DNA from 2 places in the Rhodoferax sp. AJA081-3 genome. Region 1 is predicted to be linked to the other one. Evidence: riboswitches for the same ligand, from Rfam matches in the RefSeq annotation. Region 1 holds a riboswitch; the other holds the start of a gene.
The links. A riboswitch is a leader RNA that binds a small molecule or an ion and turns the genes downstream of it on or off. The one in region 1 is predicted to bind thiamine pyrophosphate.
Positions count from the first base shown of each region.

Region 2: another riboswitch for thiamine pyrophosphate. It lies ahead of thiC (phosphomethylpyrimidine synthase ThiC); the one in region 1 lies ahead of HZ993_RS20225 (TonB-dependent siderophore receptor).

Region 1 is NZ_CP059068.1:4,318,099-4,330,083, reverse strand. Features, by position in the region: gene HZ993_RS20235 (hypothetical protein) at 1-1,213, shown strand, start outside; gene HZ993_RS20230 (AAA family ATPase) at 1,604-2,137, opposite strand; gene HZ993_RS20225 (TonB-dependent siderophore receptor) at 2,202-4,367, opposite strand; TPP riboswitch at 4,445-4,547, opposite strand; gene HZ993_RS20220 (Lrp/AsnC family transcriptional regulator) at 4,617-5,063, opposite strand; gene HZ993_RS20215 (saccharopine dehydrogenase family protein) at 5,201-6,295, shown strand; gene HZ993_RS20210 (aldehyde dehydrogenase family protein) at 6,327-7,847, shown strand; gene HZ993_RS20205 (peptidylprolyl isomerase) at 7,852-8,820, shown strand; gene HZ993_RS20200 (M28 family peptidase) at 8,847-10,259, shown strand; gene HZ993_RS20195 (carboxypeptidase M32) at 10,306-11,802, shown strand.
Region 2 is NZ_CP059068.1:2,257,557-2,269,541, reverse strand. Features, by position in the region: gene can (carbonate dehydratase) at 1-313, shown strand, start outside; gene aceK (bifunctional isocitrate dehydrogenase kinase/phosphatase) at 380-2,260, shown strand; gene HZ993_RS10580 (DUF6713 family protein) at 2,257-2,655, shown strand; gene HZ993_RS10575 (hypothetical protein) at 2,655-2,843, shown strand; gene HZ993_RS10570 (5-carboxymethyl-2-hydroxymuconate Delta-isomerase) at 2,888-3,250, shown strand; TPP riboswitch at 3,306-3,406, shown strand; gene thiC (phosphomethylpyrimidine synthase ThiC) at 3,494-5,368, shown strand; gene HZ993_RS10560 (FAD-dependent oxidoreductase) at 5,374-6,471, shown strand; gene thiS (sulfur carrier protein ThiS) at 6,468-6,698, shown strand; gene HZ993_RS10550 (thiazole synthase) at 6,702-7,613, shown strand; gene HZ993_RS10545 (bifunctional hydroxymethylpyrimidine kinase/phosphomethylpyrimidine kinase) at 7,610-9,217, shown strand; gene HZ993_RS10540 (hypothetical protein) at 9,221-10,897, opposite strand; gene HZ993_RS10535 (LysR family transcriptional regulator) at 10,980-11,930, shown strand; gene HZ993_RS10530 (DUF2214 family protein) at 11,943-11,985, opposite strand, start outside.

The DNA of each region.
Region 1 (11,985 bases):
CTGGAATGCAGCCCGCACTGAAAGTTCCAAGTTATGCAATTCGGAGAGTCGCAATGGACCAATCGCTATAGATAGCTTGGTCGATGAAACAGGTGGGTTGCGGTCTGGTGACATTGCGCATTTACTCACATCCGTCAAACTAAGTTCAATCGACATCAAGTTGGGACTCAAAGGCGTTGCCGACGGCGGCGATGATTGGTCGCCCGCGTCGATGCAACATACGTACGCGCATCTGGAATTAGGCGACAAGGATTCACCCAATTGTTTCTACCCACTTGAAAGGGATAAAAAAGAATTCTTTACTGAACAGCCACCGGTGAAACCTGGGACCTGCCTGCAAATCTCTTACCTTGACAATCCATTGGGTAAATATGTTGTGAGAGAAATCCGAACTGGATGGGCCAATCAATTCTCCACCTGGGTTCTTGAGGATCGGGAGTCGAAAAATACGTTGGCGCGTGTCACCGATGCATTCAGAGTCGCTACCAAAACACAGCAGATTCCGTTTTGGGATCGGCGTACGAATGCAAGTCGTTGCGAGAATGGAGTGAGCGGGTATAGCTTGCTGCTCAATCGTATTGAGGCATCAAAGGACGCAGTCATTGATTCTCGGCGCTGGAACCTCACTAGCTCTGCGGTTGTCATCGAGGAGATTCCAGAAGCGCTCGATCAAATAGGGCAAATGAGTGAAGGCGGGTTGTTAAAGACGCTGAAATCTACCGACAGGCCATTCGGTGGTGACTTCAAAGAACTACATGAATGGCCGATTTGGTCAGATAGCTATGCTGCGGCAACGAAGTATGGTGCCTGGTTGTTTTATTCTGAGCTGGCTGTACCAAGTCGTGGCGAGATCGTTCGAGTTAACAGTGAACGCCTGGGCATAAGGAAATGGGGCACAACGGGGACTCAACTCGTAACAGTGCGACAGGGTCCAAGTAACCAGCTCACGATTTTGGGAGCGGACTTCGAGGGTCAATTTCTTTGGCGCGCGCGGGTTGCCCCATTGACTCCTTGGATCGCATCCACCGTTTTGAATTTTGAGCCGGTGAAGTTTGAGTTGGTGCGCTCAGCATTTCTAATTCATGGCGTGTACGGACACTCCATTGGTGAGGAAAACAAGAAGGCTTGGACGATTAGCATTCCGCTAGCTGAGTTAAGTGCTTTGGAAGCCGCCGGGCGGGCACAAGCCCGACCCAAGGCTCTGATTAATTAGAGAGTTAGCCAGTGAGATTGGTCGTCTTTCACGGTGGCGATCGAGCAGAAAAGACCTAGGACGAATACATAGCCTAACCCGAAGTGCCTGCGATCTGGCTGGTGGAGTCCCCCTACCGATGGAAGAATCGATGAACTGATTGCCAGTTACCAGTCACTCGCCAACGTCGGGAGTCGGCCCCGAACTGTCCTTCCACACTCGCGTCCAAAACAAACACCTTAGCAGCGTTTCGGGCTGTTGGCCCCCGCCGATTTCTGGTCCTTTGACAGTATGAGGCGGGGGCCAACAGCCCGAACGCTGCCGCAGGAATCCACCTAGTGAATACTATCATTTCGATAGCGGTACCGCCATATTTATCGGGGGCTATCGGCCAATTCTTTGTATACGTCCTCAGCGCACAGCGCTAGCCACCGCGTCACACGCCTGCGCTAGCCGCTGTTCGGCTGTGCCTGCAATGCGCACATGCGGCCACGCCCAGTCCGCAAGAGCCTGCCCGATACGCGCGTGCACGGCGGTGCGAGCCTGCGGGCCATCCCGCTGCAGGCCATCGGCCACCCACGGAATGTCAGGCTCCAGCAGCAGGGTCAGCGCATAGCGCGCATGCAGGCCATGGGCCTGCGGGTAGAGCGAGGTGTCTGCAAAAACGCAATCGCTGTAAACCGCGGTGAGCAGGGGCGCGGTATCGCAAAACACCAGGGCCTTTTGCTGGCGGCGGGCGGTGGCCAGGGCCTGCGTTTCCTGGCGCACCTGCTCTTGCAAGATCTGCAATTGCTCCGTGCGCTCGGGCGTGCGGCCCTGCTGGTCCGTAAAGCTGCGCAGGTATTCCGGTACCCACAGCCCACCCAACTGCTCGGCCAGGGCCTGGGCCAGCGTCGTCTTGCCGGTGCACTCTGCGCCTATCAGGCAGATGAGGCGTGGTTCCATGGCTTCCTTCTAATCCGTTGGGGTCAGAGCACATCGCTTCGCGAGTGGTCTGACCCACAAGTTTTTAAAACTCAACCGTGACGCGGGCCCGCACCGTGCGCGGTGTGGAGGGGAACACATAGTTGGCGCCCCAGTACTGCGTGGGGGCCTCGCGCCAGTAGCTGCGGTCGGTGATGTTTTCCACATTCAGCGCCCACTGGGTGGATTTGCCCATCAGGCGGTTCTGGTAGCGCACACCGGTATCCAGCTGCCATGCGGCAGGCAGGCTGACCGAACCATCGGCGGTAACGGTCTTGCCACTCTCGTGTGCTACCAAGCCGCTGAGCGACAGGCCGGGCAAGGCTGCGATTTTGTAATCCGCAAACAGCGAGGCTTTGGTCTTGGGCACATTGGTCACGGTCTGGCCCACCAAGGCGGGGTCTACTGCTGCGGTGTACTTGGCGTCCAGCAAACTCAGGCTGGCCTGCACCGACAACTGCGCATCCACCTGGCCCACGGCCGCCAGCTCCAGGCCGCGGTGCCGTGCAGTCTTGCCGCCGGCAACACGCAGGGGTATGCCGCTGGCGGTGGGCTGGTCGTCAGCATAGGGTTTGTCGATGTTAAAGGCTGCGGCGGTTACCAGCATGCGGGGGCTCATCTGCCACTTGATGCCCAGCTCGGTTTGTTCGCTCTTCAATGCCGGCAATACCTGGCCCGCATTCACAAAGCGGTTGGAACGGTTGGGCACGGCCTCCAGCTCAGTACCCTGGCCCCAGGATGCATAGACCATGGTGCCGGCCAGTGGCGACCAGGACAGGCCGGCCCATGGCGTGGTCACCGTTTGCTCAAACGCGATGGCACGGGAGCCGTCGCTGCGTTCGCTGCTGCGGGTTACGCGTGAAGTGCGGATACCAACAAAGCTTTGCACCGTGGTGCTCAGGTCGCTGACCAACGAGGCATGCACGTCAACCGCGCGTTCGCGGCTGTTGGTGTTGAGGTCGTTGGCCGCGCCATCGCCTGGCAGGGCAATGGGGCGGTCGATATTCGTGGTGCCTGCAAAGTTGTAGGCCTGCGTCGGGTTGAGATCGGTACGGGCGCTGCGGCCACTGAGGCCCATCGTCACGCGGTGTTGTGTTCCCAACCGGCCCTGCAGTTTGGCGTCCCAGGCCCAGGTGCTGCGCTCTTCGTTTTCGCTGCGGTAGTCATAAACATCCACATCGCCGTTGGCGCACAGCCCGGGGTAGACATAATTGGGGCCGGTGCTGCAACCATCGGGGAAAGCCAGGCGGTCGTGCGCCACGGTGCGCTGCGTACCCAGACCCACACGGGCCTGCCAGTCGGTGTTGATCTGGTGGTCGATGGCCAACTGGGCGTTGGTACTGGTGGACTCAAAGGGCTGCGACCAGCTTTGGTTGTTCAGGTTCAAACGCGAATAGTTGCTGGCCGGCAGCGTGTCGGCCACGCCATCGCCATTGGTGTCCAACAAGCCCAGGCCAGGGACCGAGGGCTGCTTCTTGTGGTGGTATTCCAGATCTGCGGATAGCTTGGTACCGGGTGCCGCAGTTGTGGCCAAGGCCACACTGGCGAATTCGCGCTTGCCGTCGGCACGGTCAAACTGCGTGCGCAGGTCTTCGGCTGCCAGATTGACGCGCACACCGACCGCGCCCCAATGCGCATTGCTGTCCAGGTGCACCTTGCTGCCGCCGTTGCCGTCTCCACCGATAGAAGCAGCCGTGAACGCGTCCGCCTGCGGAGTCTTGGTAACAAAATTGACCAGGCCACCGGGGGCAGACACACCGGCTTGCAAGCCGGCCACACCCTTCAAGACCTCGATCCGCTCCTTGTTCTCCAGCGCAGCGGGCGCATAGTTGGTCACCGGCAGGCCATTGCGCAGATAGTTGTTGTTTTGGTCCAGCAGGAAACCGCGCACCGACATGCCCTCGATGTAGCCCGTGGTGTTGTAACTGTCCGCCAGCGAGGCATCCAGCTTGATGATCTGCGACAGGCTGCTGGAGGCCGTGGCGGCCAGCAGATCCGCACCCAGAACGGAGACGCTTTGCGGCGTCTTGGCCAGCGCCTGGCCCAGGCCTCCCACGTCAGCCCGGTCTACATCCAGCACCGGTGCGGCCTTGCTGGTGACGGTGACCCCTTGCAGGCTTTGGGCGCCAGCCTGTGCCCAGACGGGTGTGACAAACATCACGGCCAATGCGGCAGCACAGGGGGACAGTTTCAGATTCAGACGGAGCGCCATCGCAGTTCACCTTTTCGTTCGATGGCAGGGGAACGCGGATAGTCGATAGGCCCGGCGCTCCATAGATGGAACAAGGGCATGTACTCACCACGCTTCCCTGCGCAAGTATTACCTTGATCAAGTTCCAGGGTGTTATCTCAGCCGACCGCCTCACGACAGTCAGCACCCCTAGCGTTTGCGGGCTGGCAGTGAATACCGGCCCGGTAACCCGATTGTAAACGGGGGGGCACGCGGGCTGGCCTTTGCTACTCAGGTCCGGTCAATCTTCCATTCGAGCGCCACGGAGGTGGTGGTCTTCACCACGCCATCAAAGTTGCCCATCTCATCCAACAACGTATTCATGCGCAACGCCGACTCGGCGCGTAGCAGCACCACGTAATCGAACTCGCCACTGACCGCACACAGTTGGCGTACCTCGGGCATTCGCGAGATCTGGCGCACCACCTCACGGCCGGCCTTGGGCTGCACGGTGATGCCGACAAAGGCCTGCAAGCCCATGTCGCGCACATCCTGCCCCAGGCGCACGGTATAGCCGGCGATGACCCCCTCACGCTCCATGCGGCCCAGGCGGGCCAGCACCGTGGTGCGGGCGGCGCCCAGCTGGCGGGCCAGGTCGGCGGTGGAGGCGCGGGCGTTGGCCTGTAACAGCGCCAGCAGGTCGCGGTCCAGTTGGTCACGCAATGCAACGGTACTCATGGCTTCGGAAAAATCATATTGACCAAATGGTATGACGAATCGTCTGCTTTGACAATCAATACGTCACATTGTCGATTTAATTCGTCTGGACTCGCGCCTAGACTTGTTCCATCCAAATCAATTACCAGGAGATTGTTATGCGTGTTGTTCTGATGGGTGCGGGCCACATTGGCCAAACGATTGCGACCTTGTTGTCGGGTTCCGGTGACTACCAGGTCAAGGTGGTAGACCGCAGCGAAGAGGCGCTCAAGAAGCTGCGCCACCTGCCGCTGGAGCTGGCACAGATCGACACCTCGGACGCCGCGGCCCTGCGCGGTGCACTCAAGGGTTATGACGCCGTCATCAACGCCCTGCCCTACCACTTGGCCACCATGGCCGCCGCCCAGGCGCTGGAAGCGGGTTGCCACTACTTTGACCTGACCGAAGACGTGGCCGCCACCCGCGAGATCATGCGCATGGCCGAAGGCGCCAAGACCGCCTTCATGCCCCAGTGCGGCCTGGCACCCGGCTTCATCGGCATCGTGGCCCACCACCTGAGCAAGAAGTTCAGCAAGCTGCACGAGGTGAAGATGCGCGTGGGAGCACTGCCAGCCTTCCCAACCAATTCACTGAAATACAACCTGACCTGGAGCGTGGACGGCCTGATCAACGAGTACTGCCACCCCTGCGAAGCGATCCGCAATGGCGAAATCATCGAGGTGCTGCCGCTGGAAGGCATGGAACACTTCTCGCTGGACGGCACCGAATACGAAGCCTTCAACACTTCCGGCGGGCTGGGAACCCTGTGCGAAACACTGAAGGGCAAGGTTCAGACGCTGGACTACAAGACCGTGCGTTATCCCGGCCACTGCGACATCATGAAGATGCTGCTGCAAGAGCTGGGCATGCAGTTTGACCAAGAGAACCTGAAGGACATCCTGCGCAAGTCCATCCCGCTCACTATGCAGGACGTGGTGCTGGTGTTTGTAACCGTCAGCGGCGAGCGCGATGGCCAGCTGGTGCAAGAAGTGTTTGCCCGCAAGATTTTTGCCGACCGGGACGAGAAGGCTCCGCTGAGCGCCATCCAGATCACCACGGCTGCGGGCATCTGCGCAGCGGTCGATCTGTTCCGTGAGGGCAAGTTGCCACAGTCCGGTTTCATCCGCCAGGAACAGGTAGAGTTGCCAGCTTTCCTGGCCAACCGCTTTGGCAAGGCGTACCAGCAGTCGCGCCAAGTCGAGTCCATCGGTTAAGCCGACCGTTTTTACCGCTTACGGAGAGCCCATGTCTACCCCTACCGATTCCATCCAAACCCTGCTCACCCGCTTGGGCGTGCCCAGCACCGCCTACACCGGCGGCTCCTTGCCATCACGCTCGCCGATTGATGGCGCAGCCTTGGGCCAGGTGCACGAAACCTCTTTGACCGAAGTGGCCGCGGTGATCAGCCGCGCCCATGCCGCGCACCAAACATGGCGCACGGTGCCCGCACCACAGCGCGGTGAGCTGGTGCGTTTGCTGGGTGAAGAGCTGCGCGAGCACAAGCAGGCCCTGGGCACCTTGGTGTCGCTGGAGGCAGGCAAGGTTTTGTCCGAAGGCCTGGGCGAAGTGCAGGAGATGATTGACATCTGCGACTTTGCCGTGGGCCTGTCGCGCCAGTTGTACGGCCTGACAATTGCGTCCGAACGCCCTGGCCACCGCATGATGGAAACCTGGCACCCGCTGGGTGTGGTGGGTGTTATCACCGCGTTCAATTTCCCCGTTGCTGTGTGGGCTTGGAATGCTGCTTTGGCATTGGTCTGTGGCGACACCGTGGTGTGGAAACCGTCTGAAAAAACCCCGCTGTGCGCTCTGGGCGTGCAGGCAGTCTTTGACCGCGCTTGCGCGCGCTTTGGTGCCGACCGCACGGCCAACCTGTCGCAATTGGTGATGGGCCGCGCCGATGTAGGTCAAGCCCTGGTGGACGACACCAAGGTGGCCTTGGTATCTGCCACCGGCAGCACCCGCATGGGCCTGGCCGTGGGTCCACGTGTGGCAGCACGTTTTGGCCGCAGCCTGCTGGAGCTGGGTGGCAACAACGCCATCATCGTGGCGCCGTCGGCCGACCTGGACATGGCGGTGCGTGCGGTGGCTTTTGCCGCAGCCGGTACCGCCGGCCAACGCTGCACAACGGCGCGCCGCCTGATCGTGCACAAGTCGGTGCATGCCGATCTCGTGGCAAAGCTGACCCGCGCCTTTGCCAGCTTCAAGATCGGCTCTCCGCTGGAAGAAGGCACCCTGGTGGGGCCGCTGATTGACGGTGCGGCGTTTGATGCCATGCAGTCGGCGCTGGAGCAGGCCAAGGCGCAAGGTGGTGTGGTTGCCGGCGGTGAACGAGCCTTGCAGGACCAGTTCCCCAACGCTTTTTACGTGCGCCCGGCGCTGGTGCAAATGCCCGCACAGACCGAGGTGGTGCGCCACGAGACATTTGTGCCCATCTTGTATGTGATGCAGTACAGCGAACTGGCGGAAGCCATTGCGCTGAACAACGATGTGCCCCAGGGTTTGTCGTCGTCCATCTTCACAACGGACGTGCGCGAGGCCGAGCAGTTCATGTCCGCGGCGGGCTCCGACTGCGGCATTGCGAATGTCAATATCGGCACGTCGGGCGCCGAAATTGGTGGCGCTTTTGGTGGTGAAAAGCAGACCGGCGGCGGCCGCGAATCGGGGTCCGATGCATGGAAGGCCTACATGCGCCGCGCCACCAACACGGTCAACTACTCGCGGGAATTGCCACTGGCTCAGGGCGTGCGTTTTGATCTGAACTGAGGCTATGCTTGAGGCCTTCATCACGACAAGGGTCTGCATGCTGCGCTTCAAGTCACTGTCACTTCTCTACGCCGCGGCCTTGTTGGCGCTGGCTGGTCATTCGGCAGCGGGTGCTGCTCAACCGGCACGCACCAGCCAGGCCGACATCATCAAGAACTCTGCACCAAGCGATTGGCGGCGCCTGGACCCTGAGAACACGGTGGTCATGGAGATCAATGGCCAGTCCGTGGTTATGGAACTGGCGCCGCGCTTCGCCCCCAAACACGCAGCCAACATCCGCACACTGACGCGTGAGGGTTATTACACCGGCTCCGCCGTGGTGCGTGTGCAGGACAACTACGTGACTCAGTGGGCCGACCCGGCGGATGAAGAAAAAGAGAAGGACAAGGTCAAGCCGCTGGGCTCCGCTCAGGCGAGCTTGCCCGCAGAGTTTTCTATTCCCTTCAAGGGCCTGCCTATCACCCGATTCACCGATCCCGATGGCTGGGCGCCAGTCAGCGGTTTTGTAGACGGCATGCCAGCTGCGGCCAACCCTGCCAAGAACCAGGCCTGGCTGGCGCACTGTTATGGCATGGTGGGCGCGGCGCGCAGCACCAAGCCCGACAGCAGCAACGGCACCAGCCTGTATGCCATCAATGGCCAGGCGCCGCGGGCGCTGGACCTGAACATCACGGTGGTAGGTCGAATCGTCAAGGGCATGGAGGTGTTGTCATCCCTGCAGCGCGGCCCGGGCGCCATGGGGTTTTATGACAAGCCCCAAGCCTATGTGCCCATCACCCGTGCACGCATGCTGGCCGACATACCCGCGGCCGAACAACCCAACATCGAAATCATGCGCACCGACACCGCCACCTGGCGCAACCTGGTCGAGGCCAGCCGCCACGCCATCGGTGGCTGGGCCGTGCGCAGCGCGTTGCACAGCAATATTTGCAACCGCAGTGTGCCGACACGGGCCATTGCCGTCACCCCCTAAGTGTGTGAACAGGATGAAATTCAGACATGACGACTAAACGCCGCCACATCCTGGGCTTTTGGGCAGGCGCTGCCTTGTTACCGCAACATTTGTTAGCGCAAGACATACCACTATGGACCGAGTCCGACTTGCGGCAGGCCCTGGCTTTGCGTGATGCGACCCCGACCGACAACCTGGCCTACCAGCTGGTGGATTCACTGGTGACCGAAGTGGGTAGTCGACCCGCCGGTTCTGCGGCCGACCCCCGTGCCGTGGAGTGGGCGTTAGCCAAGCTCAAAGCGCTGGGTTTCTCCAACGTCCGCGCCGATCCCGTCGCGGTCAAGGCCTGGCGGGCAGGACCCGTCAGTGTGGACATCACCGCGCCATTTGCCCACCGGCTGGTGGCTACTGCGCTTGGCAATTCGGTAGGCACCCCGGCTGGCGGGCTGGAGGCAGAAATGGCCTATTACCCCGACCTGGCCTCTCTCAAAGCCGACACCAGTGACCGTGCCAAGAGTCGTATTGTTTTTATCAACCAGAAAACGGAACGCAGCCGCGATGGCTCAGGTTATGGCGGCGCCGTGATGGCGCGGGTTGCCGGTGCGGTGGAAGCTGCGCGGCGGGGCGCCGTGGCGGTGGCGATCCGCTCCATAGGGACGGACCGCGATCGCCTCGCCCACACTGGCGGCATGCGCTACGACACGCAATTGCGGCAAGTACCGGCGCTGGCTGTCTCGGTGCCCGATGCCGACTTGATAGAGCGCCTGCAACGGTATGGGCGACCGGTAGTGATGCGCTTGAATGTCCAAACCGAGACGGGGCTGGACGCAACCTCCCACAACGTGATTGCCGAAGTGCCGGGCACCGATCTGTCGGACGAAATCGTTTTGCTGGGTGCCCATCTGGATTCCTGGCATGTAGGCCAGGGGGCCATTGACGATGGTGTGGGCGTGGGTATTGTGTGTGCCGCCGCCAAGCGCCTGCTGGACGGCGGCAAGCCACTGCGCCGGACGGTACGTGTGGTCTTGTTCGCCAACGAAGAAAACGGTCTGAGCGGGGCCACGGCCTACGCAGACCAGTACAAAGCCGTCCGCCACCAACTGGTGGGCGAGTCCGACTTTGGAGCCGGCAAGGTGTGGCGTATGCGCAGCAAGGTGCATGGCGACGCCGTGCCTGCACTGCAGCAGATGGCCCGATGGCTCGCCCCACTGGGCATTGAGGCGGGCGACAACAACGGCTCGCCGGCCCCCGACGCCGGCGTGATGGTGCGCCGCAACCAGTGGCCCGGCATCGAACTCACACAGGACGGCACCGATTATTTTGACTGGCACCACACCGACAACGACACACTGGACAAAATCAACCCCGACACCCTGCCGCAAAACGTAGCAGCCTGGTCCGTTGTCGCGTGGTTGGCGTCCCAGTCATCGCAGCGCTTCGGGCAATCACCCGCTGCCTAAGTCGGCTGCCACATCCCCATTCGCTTTCATCTTTTAAATAGCTTCCATGACCACACACGCATCTGCACTCACCCCGTTGCACACCACGTTTAAACGCCTGCACAACTTTGCCCACCTGGCGTCCATCGCGGGGTGGGACCAGGCCGCCATGATGCCCAGCAAAGGCAATGAAGCCCGCGCAGCGGCCATGGCGGAACTGCAGGTGCTGATGCACCAGACGCTGACCAATCCCGCATTAAAAGCGCAGTTCGACGCGGCACAAAACGCCAACTTGGCAGAATCCGACCAGGCCAGCCTGAACGAAATGCGCCGCGAGTGGGCACTTGTCAACCGCCTGCCACAAGACCTCGTAGAAGCCCAAAGCCTGGCCAGCGCGCGCTGCGAACACGCCTGGCGCACACAACGCAAGGCCAATGACTGGCAGGGCTTTCTGGGCAACTTCAAGGAGGTCGTCACTCTGGCCCGCCGGGAGGCAAAGTTGTTGGCTGAAGCCACTGGCAGCACGCCCTATGAGGCACTGATGGACAAGTTCGAGCCCGGCATGCGTGAGAGCGCCATCACCCAGCTGTTTGGCGACGTCAAGACCTGGCTACCCGATCTGATCAGCAAGGTTATTGCCAAACAGGAATCCGAAGTGGTGGCGCAGGCTGTCGGCCCTTTCCCCATCGACAAACAACGCGCACTGGGCGTGGAAGTGATGGGCCTGCTGGGGTTTGACTTTGAGGGCGGGCGGCTGGACATCTCCACCCACCCGTTTTGTGGGGGTGTGCCGCAGGACGTGCGCATCACCACGCGTTACAACGAGGCCACGTTTGCGCCCAGCCTGATGGGCATCATCCACGAGACCGGCCATGCCCGTTACGAGCAGCGCCTGCCGCGCGACACGTTGCACCTCCCCGTGGGCCGCGCACGCTCCATGGGCATACACGAAAGCCAAAGCCTGTCGTTTGAAATGCAGCTGGCCCGCAACCCTGCCTTCCTGACGCTGATTGCGCCTCTGGTCAAGAAACACCTGGGCGACCAGGACGCTTTTGATGCCGACAACCTGGCCCGCATGATCACCCGCGTCAAGCGTGGCTTTATCCGCGTTGATGCGGATGAACTAACCTACCCGGCCCACGTGATCTTGCGCTTTGACATTGAACGTGCGCTCATCTCTGGCGAGATCGAGGCCGAGGACATCCCCGCGCTGTGGACCGCCAAAATGCAGGACTACCTGGGCGTGGATGTAGCGGGCGACTTTGACAAGGGTTGTATGCAAGACATCCACTGGCCAGCCGGCATGTTTGGCTACTTCCCCAGCTACACGCTGGGCGCCATGTACGCGGCGCAATACTTTGCCACCATCCGCACACTGCACCCGGATATGGATACACGTATCGCCAGTGGCGACCTGTCACCCGTCTTGGACTGGCTGGACACCAACATCTGGAGCCAGGCCAGCCGCTGGTCCACCGATGCGCTGGTGACCCGTGCAACGGGCGAACCGCTCAATGCCAGCCACTTCCGCAAACACCTGGAGACGCGTTACCTGGGCGCATAAACCACACCTGCAAGTAAATAGGCAAAAAAAGCCCCGCACATGCGGGGCTTGGCCACTCAAAACCAGAGATTAGGCAGCAACAGCGATCTTGCGGTTTTGCATTGGGGGGGGGGCAGGTAACCACCAATAGTCCGAATGGACTAGTGTGGACAAGAGATGAATCAAGCTCACCACCCGATTTAC
Region 2 (11,985 bases), 2.1 Mb from region 1:
CGACAACTGGCTGCGCCACATCCAGGATGTGCGCGACCGCCACCGTCACCTGCTGGAGGCGTTGCCCGAACATGGCCGTGCCGATGCCCTGTGTGAGCTCAATGTCATCGAACAGGTGGTCAATGTGGCCCAGAGCACCGTGGTGCAGGACGCCTGGGCGCGGGGCCAGGGCGTCACCCTGCACGGCTGGGTCTACGGCCTGCAGGATGGTCTGCTGCAAGACCTGCACATGACAGTGAGCGGTGCAGAAGATCTGGAGGCGCTGTACCGCCAGGCGCTGGCCGGCATTCGCCTGATTGCCCGCCACGAGTAGGCTTAAGCAAAATTCGGCTTTAGCCCCCGTAATTGTTGACGGTATAGCTATAAATAAGTGAGCAAAATGTTTCCAACCCGACTGGACTCTTCCATTGCTTACGACATCGCCAAGGCGATGATGGACGGCTTCAACCGCCACTACCAGCTGTTCCGCACCGAGTCGGCCCGCGCCAAACACCGCTTCGAGACCGCGGATTGGCACGGCCAGCAGCGGGCCCAGCGCGAGCGCATCGAATTCTACGACCTGCGGGTCACCGAGTGTTCGCGCCGGCTGGAGCGCGAGTTCAAAGCCGGTGACCAGTCCATGGACATCTGGCAGCAGATCAAGCTGCACTACATCGGCCTCTTGGTGAACCACCACCAGCCCGAGCTGGCGGAGACCTTTTTCAACTCGGTTACCACCAAGATCCTGCACCGCAGTTATTTCCAGAACGACTTCATCTTTGTGCGCCCGGCCGTCAGCACCGAATACATCGAGAACGACGAGTCCGAAAAACGCCCCACCTACCGCTCCTACTACCCCACGCGCGACACCATGACCAGCGTGTTGCTGACCATGGTGATGGACTTTGACCTGCAGCGCCCCTTCGATCGGCTGGAGCACTACTGCGCCCTGGTGCAGCAGGCCATGATGGAGCGGCTGGGCGATGCCAAGTTACGCGCCAACTTCCAGATCCAGGTGCTGACGGGACTGTTCTTCCGCAACAAGGGCTGTTACATCGTCGGCAAGCTGATCAATGGTTTCAACGAGTTTCCGTTTGCGCTGCCCATCCTGCACACCAAAGTGCCGGCCACGGGCCGCAATGCCGCGGGTGATGCGGCGGAGGAGCGGCATGGCCAGCGGTCCAAACTGGTGATCGACACCGCGCTGTTTGGCGAAGACGATCTGCTGATGTTGTTCAGCTTCGCCCGTGCCTACTTCATGGTGGACATGGAGATTCCGTCGGCCTACGTGCAGTTTCTGCGCAGCATGATGCCGCGCAAGCCGCGCAACGAAATCTACAACGCGCTGGGTCTGGCCAAGCAGGGCAAGACCCTGTTCTACCGCGACCTGCTGGCCCACCAGCGCCACAGCACCGACAAGTTCCGCATCGCGCCGGGCATCAAGGGCATGGTGATGCTGGTGTTTGATCTGCCGTCGTTTCCCTATGTGTTCAAGGTGATCAAGGACTACTACCCGCCGCAAAAGGACACGACCCGCGAGCAGATCAAGGGCAAGTACCTGCTGGTCAAACAACACGACCGCGTGGGCCGCATGGCCGATACGCTGGAATACAGCGAGGTGGGTTTTCCGCGGGACCGTTTTAGTGACGAACTGATAGAAGAGATCCAGAAGTTCGCCCCCAGCCAGTTGGAGATCAGCGACCGCGATGGCGACGGCACGGTAGAAGTCATCATCAAACACGTCTACATCGAGCGGCGCATGATTCCGCTCAACATTTACTTGCAGGAAGCCTTTGATGCGGGCGGCGCCAATGCCAATGACACCAGTCCGGCGGCCGTGCGAGCCCGCGAGCAGATCGAACGCGGCGTGGTCGAATACGGCAACGCCATCAAGGACCTGGTGGCCGCCAATATCTTCCCCGGCGACATGTTGTGGAAGAACTTTGGCATCACCCGCCACGGCAAGGTGGTGTTCTACGACTACGACGAGATCGAATACATCACCGACTGCAACTTCCGCACCGTGCCCGCCCCGCGCAATGAAGAGGATGAAATGTCTGGCGAGGTCTGGTACAGCGTAGGCCCCAAGGACGTCTTCCCCGAAACCTTTGGACCCTTCCTGCTGGGCAACCCGGCCGTGCGCAGCATCTTCATGAAACACCACGCCGACTTGCTGGAGGCTTCTTTCTGGCAGGGTCACAAGGACCGCATCCAGGCGGGGCATGTGCACGACGTGTTTCCGTACGACAAGGAAAAGCGCTTTAAGCCGCCAACACCATGACCCCTGCATCCCGCCTGCACTGGCTCTTTTTAGCCAATGCCACCGTCCTCATCACGCACCAGATAGACGCTGCCTTCTGGCACGAGTGGGAGCTGTTTCGGATCCCCGGTGGCAACCAGGTGAATCTGCTGCTGAACATCCCCATCATTGCGCTGGTGCTGTATGCGCACAGCCGGGTGGTGGCGGATGTGCACACTGGCATGTTTTTCTACAAGCTGTTGGCGGCACTGGGTTTTCTGACCTGCGCCATCCATGCGGGCTTCATGCTGGCGGGCCATGCGGCGTTTGTGCAGCCGGTGTCGATTGGGCTGCTGGTGGCCACGTTTGTGCTTTCGGCATCGCAACTGTGGGCACTGCGCGGCAAGGCTGTGGTGTCGGTGCCGTTGCAATCCTGATGACGGCAAGACTTATGCAGGCGATGATTCGCGCATCCAGCGTGATCGATTTCCCGGAGGTTGAGCGTTTTATCCAACGCCAACACCAGGGTGGCTTGGCCGATCCGTCCGACGTGGCGGCGGCGATTGTGCACAATCTGGCGCGGCCGTCTCTGACCGGAGGCGAGCGCCATGGAGTCAGTGTCTAGGAAAACAGCTAGCTTTGCAGACGTTTGCAACCACAACGAAAAACATGCCCCATCTCACCATCGAATACACCGACAACCTGCCCCAGTTTGATGCCGATCAGGCCCTGCTGGCATTGAACCAAGCGCTGGTGGCCAGCGGCCAGTTTGAAGAGGAAGTCGACATCAAGAGCCGTGCGGTACGCCTCCATACATTTCTGGTGGGCACATCGCCAGGTGGTCGGGCCTTTGTGCATGCCAAGTTGGCCATTCTGAGCGGCCGGTCTCTTGAAACCAAGCAGGCGCTGTCCAAGGATTTGCTGGGCGCGTTGCATACGGCGTGTGTGTGGCCGCCGGGTTTGCACGTGCAGCTGTGCGTGGAGGTGCAAGAGATTGAACGGGCGTCGTACGCGAAGATGGCTGTAGGCTGAGCGGCACGTTCTGCCACATCCATGCGCAGGTATGGTCCTGGCTTTGTCGTACACTCCGCCCTGCCCGGGGTGCGCAATGGTTGCGCTGAGATGGATTCCAAACCCGTGAACTTGATCTGGTTCATACCAGCGTAAGAAGTGCAGAGCAGCCAATGGCCAAGCGCCGTTTGAGCTGCCTCTTTTCAGGGTTTGCGGGGCTGTGTTTTCGCTTTGTCTTCGGGTCCATACCGGAGATATAGAACCATGAACGCACCCGACAAGTTAGCCCAGTTCATCCGCCTTACCCGCGAGCCGCTTCCCGCTTCCACCAAACGTTATCTGCCCGGCAGCCGCCCGGACATCCAGGTGCCGATGCGTGAAATCATGCAGAGCAATGGCGAGGCGGTCACGGTGTACGACACCTCCGGTCCCTATACCGACCCTGCCGCCGACATCGATGTTCGCCAGGGCTTGCCACTGGTGCGCCAGGGCTGGATCGACGCCCGCGGCGACACCGAGTTGTATGAAGGCCGCAAGCCCTTTGCTCTGGACGATGGCCTCAAAAATGGCGAGACCGATGCACTGGCCGCCTTGCGTGCCCAGGCCGCAGGCCTGCAGCGTCAGCCACGCCGCGCCCGCAGTGGTGCCAACGTCTCCCAAATGCACTATGCCCGCAAAGGCATCATCACCCCCGAGATGGAATACGTGGCCATCCGTGAGAACCAGAAGCTGGAATGGATGGAGCAGTACCTGGGCAATGTCGAGCGCGAGGCGCGCCTGGCGGGCAACAGCTTTGGCGCCAGCATCCCCAAGATCATGACGCCCGAGTTTGTGCGCAGCGAGGTCGCGCGCGGCCGCGCCATCATCCCGGCCAACATCAACCACACCGAGCTGGAGCCCATGGCCATTGGCCGTAATTTTCTGGTCAAGATCAACGCCAACATCGGCAACTCGGCCGTCACTTCCAGCATTGAGGAAGAGGTCGAGAAACTGGTCTGGTCCATCCGCTGGGGTGCAGACACCGTCATGGACTTGTCCACCGGCAAAAACATCCACACCACACGCGACTGGATCGTGCGCAACAGCCCGGTGCCTATCGGCACCGTGCCGATTTACCAGGCGCTGGAGAAGGTGGGCGGCGTCGCCGAAGACCTGACCTGGGAAATCTTCCGCGACACGCTGATCGAACAGGCGGAGCAGGGCGTGGACTACTTCACCGTGCATGCCGGCGTGCGATTGCCCTTCATCCACCTGACGGCCAATCGGGTGACCGGCATCGTGTCGCGCGGTGGCTCCATCATGGCCAAGTGGTGTATTGCCCACCACAAAGAGAATTTCATCTACACCCATTTCGATGAGATGACGGAGATCTTGAAGGCCTACGACGTGAGTTACTCGCTGGGCGACGGCCTGCGCCCCGGCAGTGGTGCCGATGCGAACGACGAGGCCCAGTTTGCCGAGCTGCGTACCCTGGGTGAGCTGACCAAGAAGGCCTGGCAGCAAGACGTGCAGGTGATGATTGAAGGCCCCGGCCACGTGCCCATGCACATGGTGCAGGCCAATATGACGGAGCAGTTGAAGCACTGCGACGAGGCGCCGTTCTACACGCTGGGCCCGTTGACCACCGACATTGCGCCCGGTTACGACCACATCACCAGTGGCATTGGCGCGGCCATGATCGGCTGGTTCGGCACGGCCATGTTGTGTTACGTCACACCCAAGGAACACCTGGGCCTGCCAGACCGCGAAGACGTCAAGACCGGCATCATCACCTACAAGATTGCCGCCCATGTGGCCGATGTGGCCAAGGGCCATCCGGGGGTGCGGGCGCGGGATGACGCCTTGTCGAAAGCGCGTTTTGAATTCCGCTGGATGGACCAGTTCAACCTGTCGCTGGACCCGGACACGGCGCGCAATTTCCATGACGAAACCCTGCCCAAGGACGCGTCCAAGGTGGCGCATTTCTGCTCGATGTGCGGCCCCAAGTTCTGTTCGATGAAAATCACGCAAGAGGTGCGCGAGTACGCCAAGACCAAGGGCGTCAGCGACGAGCAGGCCTTGAGTGATGGCATGCAGTCCATGTCAGACACGTTTAAAAAGGCGGGTAGCGAAATCTATATTCCCATCAGCAAGGGGTAGTGTTTATGCATATCGGTATTGCAGGTGCAGGTTTGTTGGGGCGTTTGCTGGCGCTGGAGTTGAGCCGCGCCGGCCACCGCGTGGATGTGTTTGACCCGGCCAGTGGCCCCGGTCCCAATGCCGAGTCCGGGTCGGATGCCGCGGCCTGGACAGCGGCCGGCATGCTGAGCCCGGTGGCGGAGCTGGAGTGTGCCGATGCACGCGTGTTTGCCTGGGGGCTGCGCTCCTGTTACCTGTGGCCGTCCATCGTGCACGGCCTGGGCGAGCCCGTGGGCTTGAGCCTGCAGGGCAGCCTGCTGCTGGCCCACCGAGGTGATGCGGGCGCGGCGCAGCGGGTCATCAGCCTGCTGCAGTCCAAGGCAGACCCGTTGTACCAGCCCGAGCTGCTGGACGCCGCCCGTCTGACCGAGCTGGAGCCCTCAATTTCCGGCCCGGCCCTGAGCTGGCTGCTGCCGTGTGAAGGCCAGATCCACACCGTGCAGGCCATGCAGGCCTTGGCGGCACAGTGCACGCGTCAGGGCACACACTGGCACTGGCGCAGCACCGTGCATGCGGTGGAGGCTGGAACCTTGCGGGTTCAGACCCAAACCTCCGCACGCCGGGAGAGTGTCGAAGGCTTGAGGCTGTTGCAGTCCGAGCAAGGCGAAACGCTGCGCTTTGACCATGTGTTCGACGTGCGTGGCATTGGCGCCCGCCCGCAATTGCTGGTGCGCGGCGTGCGGGGCGAGGTGTTCTGGTTGCATGCGCCAAGTGTCAAACTCACTCGGTCGGTGCGCCTGATGCACCCGCGGCACACGGTCTACATCGTGCCCCGCGCGGACGACATGCTGGTCGTCGGCGCCAGCGAAATCGAGAGTGAAGACCGCTCGCCGGTATCGCTGCGCAGTACGCTGGAGCTGCTGAGTGCCGCGCACAGCGTAATCCCCGAGCTGGCCGAGGCGCGTGTGGTGCACTCCGAGACCAATCTGCGCCCCGCACTGCCCAACAACCTGCCGCTCTTGACACGCGACAAAGGCATCACCCGCATCAACGGCCTGTACCGGCACGGCTGGCTGGTGGCGCCGGCCATGGTGGAAGAGGCGCTGAAGGATGGGCTGTCATGAACGCATCGGTGGCGGAAGCTTCGACGACCATCACGCTGACGGTGAATGGCGGCTTGCACACGACCACAGCACGGACGTTAGCGCAGTGGGTTGAGCAGCAGGGCCAATTGCCCCAGGCGGTGGCGACAGCACTGAATGGTGAGTTTGTGCCGCGTAACCTGCGCGCCACACAGACGCTATCCGATGGCGACACCATCATCACGTTCCAACCGATAGAAGGAGGTTGATACATGGTCGATTACCAAGAAGCCCCGGTGGTAGTGGGCTCTGCTCCGTACCAGGAGGAGCCCGCAAGGCGGGCGGGGCCAACAGAAGTGGGGGAGCAGAGCCCGCTGCCGCCGGGGCGCTCAGACGCCAGTGAATGGCACCTAGGCGGGAGCACATTGCAAAGCCGCTTTCTACTGGGCACGGCGGGTTATCCGTCACCGGCAATCCTGCAACAGGCCATTGCGTCATCGGGTACGCAGGTGGTGACGGTCGGCCTACGCCGCCAGTTGGCGCAGGGCGCACAGGCATCTGCCGAAGGTGACTTCTTCAGCATCATCAAGGCCACCGGCGCCCACCTGCTGCCCAACACCGCTGGCTGCCGCACGGCCCGCGAGGCCATCACGCTGGCGCAGATGGCGCGTGAGCTGTTTGACACCCACTGGATCAAGCTCGAAGTAGTGGGAGACGAACACACACTGCAGCCCGATCCGTTCGAACTGGTGGACGCGGCCCGCCAGCTGGTGAAAGACGGTTTTGAAGTCTTTCCCTATTGCACCGATGACCTAGTCAGCTGCCAGCGCTTGCTGGACGTGGGCTGCAAGATTCTGATGCCCTGGGGCGCACCCATTGGCTCCGGCCAGGGCCTCGTCAACCCCGGCGCCTTGCGCACGCTGCGCGCGCGCCTGCCCGGCGTGCCGCTGATCGTGGACGCAGGCATAGGCTCACCGGCAGATGCCGTGCAGGCCATGGAGCTGGGGCTGGACGGCGTGTTGCTCAACACCGCCGTGGCCAAGGCGCTGAACCCGGTGCGCATGGCGCGCGCCTTTGGTTTGGGCATTCGGGCCGGGCGGCTGGCGTTTGAGGCCGGTGTCATGGCCAAACAGGACATGGCGGTGGCATCTACCCCGGTGGCGGGGCACCCGATATTGCTATGAATTCAGTAGTACAACCGTCATATTTCACGGGGGCTAGAGGCCAATTTCGGTTAGGTGCTTCGGCTGAAACAGGCACCACAAGGCCCATTGTCTGGAGCATTGCAGGGTCTGACAGCGGCGGCGGCGCGGGTGTGCAGGCCGACATCAAAGCCTTTGCGGCCTTTGGTGGCGTACATGGCTGCACCGCAGTGGCCGCCATCACCGCGCAGAACTCGGTCGCGGTCACGCGGGTGGACGCGGTGAGCGCGGAATTGCTGGACGCACAACTGGCTGTGCTGGCGCAGGATATGCCGCCCCAGGCCATCAAAACCGGGCTGCTAGGCAGTGTCGAAAACCTGCGCGTGGTCTGCCGCTGGGTGGACCGCTTGCGGAGCCAAGGATTAAAAGTCGCGCTGGTTGTGGACCCGGTACTGGGCGCCAGCACAGGTGCTGCTTTTGCCGATGATGCCTTGGTGCAGGCCTATGTGAATGAATTGCTACCGCGCGCCACACTGGTCACGCCCAACCGTGTGGAGGCTGCGCGCTTGGGGCTGGTGGTGGGTCAAGCTCGGGATACCTTCGCCGTAGTCATCACCGGCGGTGATGCCGCACAGCACGATGGCGTCGCAAGGGATTGGTTCCACAGCCCTCAGGCCAGCGGCTGGCTCAGCCTGCCACGGGTGGACACGACCCACCACCACGGCACGGGCTGCACTTTCGCATCCACGGCCGCCGCCGCACTGGCCAGCGGCTACTGCGTGGCCGATGCCGTGGTGTTGGCCAAGATGGCCACCACGCACGCGCTGCACCACGCGTATGCGGCCGGTGCGGGTGCCGGACCGGTGAACGCACAGGCGGACTTTGCACAGCACGCCATCAACCTGCCAGCGCTGTCGCTCGTGGCGAGCGCGGCCCAGGCTGCGGCACCTGCAGGCATGGCGGTTGAACCGCCAGCCGCCTTTCGTCCGCTGCGCGACCCCGCGTTGGGCGTCTACGCGGTTGTTGACAGCGCCACCTGGGTGCGTCGCGTGCTGGCCGCCGGCATCCGCACCGTGCAACTGCGCATCAAGGACCCACATGAGCCGACACTGGAGGCGCAGATCAGGGACGCGATTGCTGCCGCCAACGCCACCCCCGGCGCCCAACTCTTCATCAACGACCACTGGGCGTTAGCCCTGCGCCTGGGCGCTTATGGCGTGCACCTGGGCCAGGAAGATCTGGATACGGTGTACCTGGCTGCGTTGCGCGACGCCGGTGTGCGCCTGGGCCTGAGCACCCACAGCTACTGGGAGGTGGCCCGCGCCTGGGCCCTGCGCCCGTCCTACATCGCCTGCGGCCCCATCTTTGCCACGCAGTCCAAGGACATGCCGTGGATTCCGCAGGGGCTGGACAACCTGCGCTACTGGGCCGGTTTGTTGCCGGTGCCCGTGGTGGGTATTGCCGGCATTGATGTGCGCAATATCGCCGAGATGGCGGCGCAAGGAGTGGCCAGTGCGGCGGTCATCACGGCCATCACGCAAGCGGCGGACCCGGAGTTGGCCTGCCGCCAGCTGATGGTGGAGTTTGCGCGGGGCCAGGGGCTACTGCGCGGGGGCGTGCCCACGCGGGCCAGACCTACGTTGTAGCCCTTAAGCGCGCGCCGACTTCGCCGCCACCGCATCCAGCACGGACAAATAGGCCTTGGCCTCGGCGGAGATGGTGTGGTCGGGGAAGCGTGCCAACACCGAGCGGATCAGCGCGGCCGCCTTGTCATGCTGGCGCATCTTCTCGCTCATCAGCTTGGCACCCAGAAACAGCACGGCGGGCAGATCGGTGTGCTGCGGGAAACGTTTGTCGAATCCCTTCAACAGCTTGACGGCCAGGGCCGCCTCGCGCATGTCCAGCGCGGCTTGGGCCGTGGGCAGTACCACGTCGCCGTCTGCGACAACAAAGCCCGGGTCCATGGCGACCAGCGTGCGAAAGGCCACCACCGCCTGTTTTTGCTGTTTGGCACGCACCAGTGCACTCAGCCACTGCTGACCGTGGGCCAGGGTGGCCGCCGTGTCGCCAGCCTGCACGTGCAGGGCGTGCAGACGGTTGTTCAGGTCCAGATCGAAACGGTCGTAGCGCATATGGTCTTTGACTTCTGCAATGGCCTCCTGGACCTTGCCGTCTTTCAGCAGCGCATGTAGCTTGTGCTCAAAGGGGTTGGCCGGGGCCACGCCGTGGATGGCCGCATTGGCCGAGCCCGCGCGGGCGATCGCCTCGGCACCGCCCGCTTGCCGGTGGTCGTCAAAGTCCACATCCACATCCAGGCTGAGCTCCTGGTGGAACTGGTACAGGGTGTAGCCCATCATCGCAAACAGCACCAGGGCCAGGTAGGTTGCCAATGCCATTTCCAGCGGAAAACCCAAGCCCATGGGCCAGTTCCGACCGGCCGTCAGCGCAAGCTGCCGCGCGCCTGCAATCGCCAGAAAAAAGGCCCACAGCGCGAAGTAAGCACTGCCGATGGACTGGATGAAATACACCACCAGGGTGGGGTTCAGCGCTTTGAAGAACTTGTCTTCCATGGCAATAACAATCGCAGCCGATGGCAACACCAAGCTAGCGAACAGTACCAGTAGCCAGTACCACGCAGGCTGGAGCTTGGACCACAGCGGGTCCGAGAAACTGGGTTTACTCGCTTCGAGCATCTCTGCACGGCTGGGTCCGTTGTCGGGGCGCAGCACGTCTGGCGTGGTGTCAGGTAGGGGGTCGGCCATGCTCTGGCCTGCTTCTTCGGGGTCTGGTGCATCGCCGTCCAGAGGCAGGGGCGGGCTGCTGTCCCTGGCCAGCGCGGCCTCGGCCATGCTTTTGTCATACGCCTCTTGCTCCAGCCTCAGCGCTTCCAGCTCCTTGGCATGGCTCAGCTCGTATTGCTCCAGTATGCGCTCCTGCACGGCGGTGTTTTTCGCGATCCGCGCGTCCAGCACGACGTTGCCCAGGGTGATGGCCCCAGCGATAAAAAGCGCAATCACCAGGCCCAACTTGGCCGGACGCTTCTCCGGTCCCCATAGGGTGTGGTCAACCGAGTGCCCTTCAAAGCGACCCTTGGCAAACAGCTCCAGCACATTGAAGGCATACCGCAGGCCCAGATAGACAAGGAATCCCTTGAAGACCAGCCCGAACCCACCCAATACAAAACCGGCAAGCGCACTCGCCGCCACGATGCACACCATAAAGATGGCGGGGCCGAAGCGAAACGGAAACAGAAAAAAGAACGGCAGCTTCTTCCAAAAAGGGGTGATGGCCGCTTGTTTGTACAGGATGGTCATTTCTTCGGACATGCGTGTTTCTTTCCCATGGGTGGAGTGGCGCGCGCGGCGACCGGGAAGAATATCAGGTCTGGGGGTGTGAAAGAATGCCTGCATGGACCAACTCCGCGCCCTCCGTGTTTTCGCCCAAGTCATCGCCGAAGGCAGCTTTGCGGGGGCGGCCAGGGTGATGGACCTTGCCCCGGCGGTGGTCACCCGTGCCGTGTCTGACCTGGAAGACCATTTGGGTGTGCGGCTGCTCAACCGCACCACCCGCAGGCTGGCATTGACCGAGGTGGGCGAAGACTACCTGGAGCGCGCCAAACGTGTACTGGCGGAGCTGGATGACGCGGATGCCTTGGCCGGTGCGGTCAACCAGGCGCCCAGTGGGACCTTGAGTGTGTTGTGCCCGCCTGCATTTGCAAGCCACCAGCTGGTCCGGCATCTGCCCATCTTTCGACAGCGCTTCCCGGGTATTCATATGGAGCTGTTGGCGGCGGGGCCGGTGGAGGTGGCGGATGAGAATTTTGATGTCTCCATACTGTCCATAGGGCAGCAAGCCCTGCAGGGCGACTTTGTGGTGCGGCCGCTCGCTGCGTCAACCTTTGTTCTGTGTGCGTCTCCCGCCTACCTGCAACGCTGTGGGTTACCGCAGCAACCGGAGGACTTGCTGCAGCACGACGGCCTGCTTCCAGACGTGGCTGCAGTGCGGCGCGAATTGACACTGTTTCGGGAAGCGCATGGCGCCACTGGCTCAGCCCGGCGCATACTGAAAGTGAGCCTGCGCCGTCCTGCCATTTCGACCGCGCAGCTGGATGTCCTCTACGCTGCGGCTATGAACGGCATGGGAGTTGCAGGCCTGCCAACATTCATGGTGGCAGATGCGGTGCGGGATGGTCGCCTGGTGCGGGTTCTGCCGGAATGGCATGGCGGGGCCTTGCAGCTGTATGCGGCCATGCCCACGCGCAAACATGTTCCGGCACGCACACGGGCCTTTATGGATTTTCTGGTCGAGACCTTTGGCGGCAACCAGGATGATCCCTGGCTTGCAAGCCTCAAGCCCTAGGTTGCAGCTGCTTCAAGGGGCGCTCCCCTCAAAGTGCCATGTTTGGCCGTTTGCA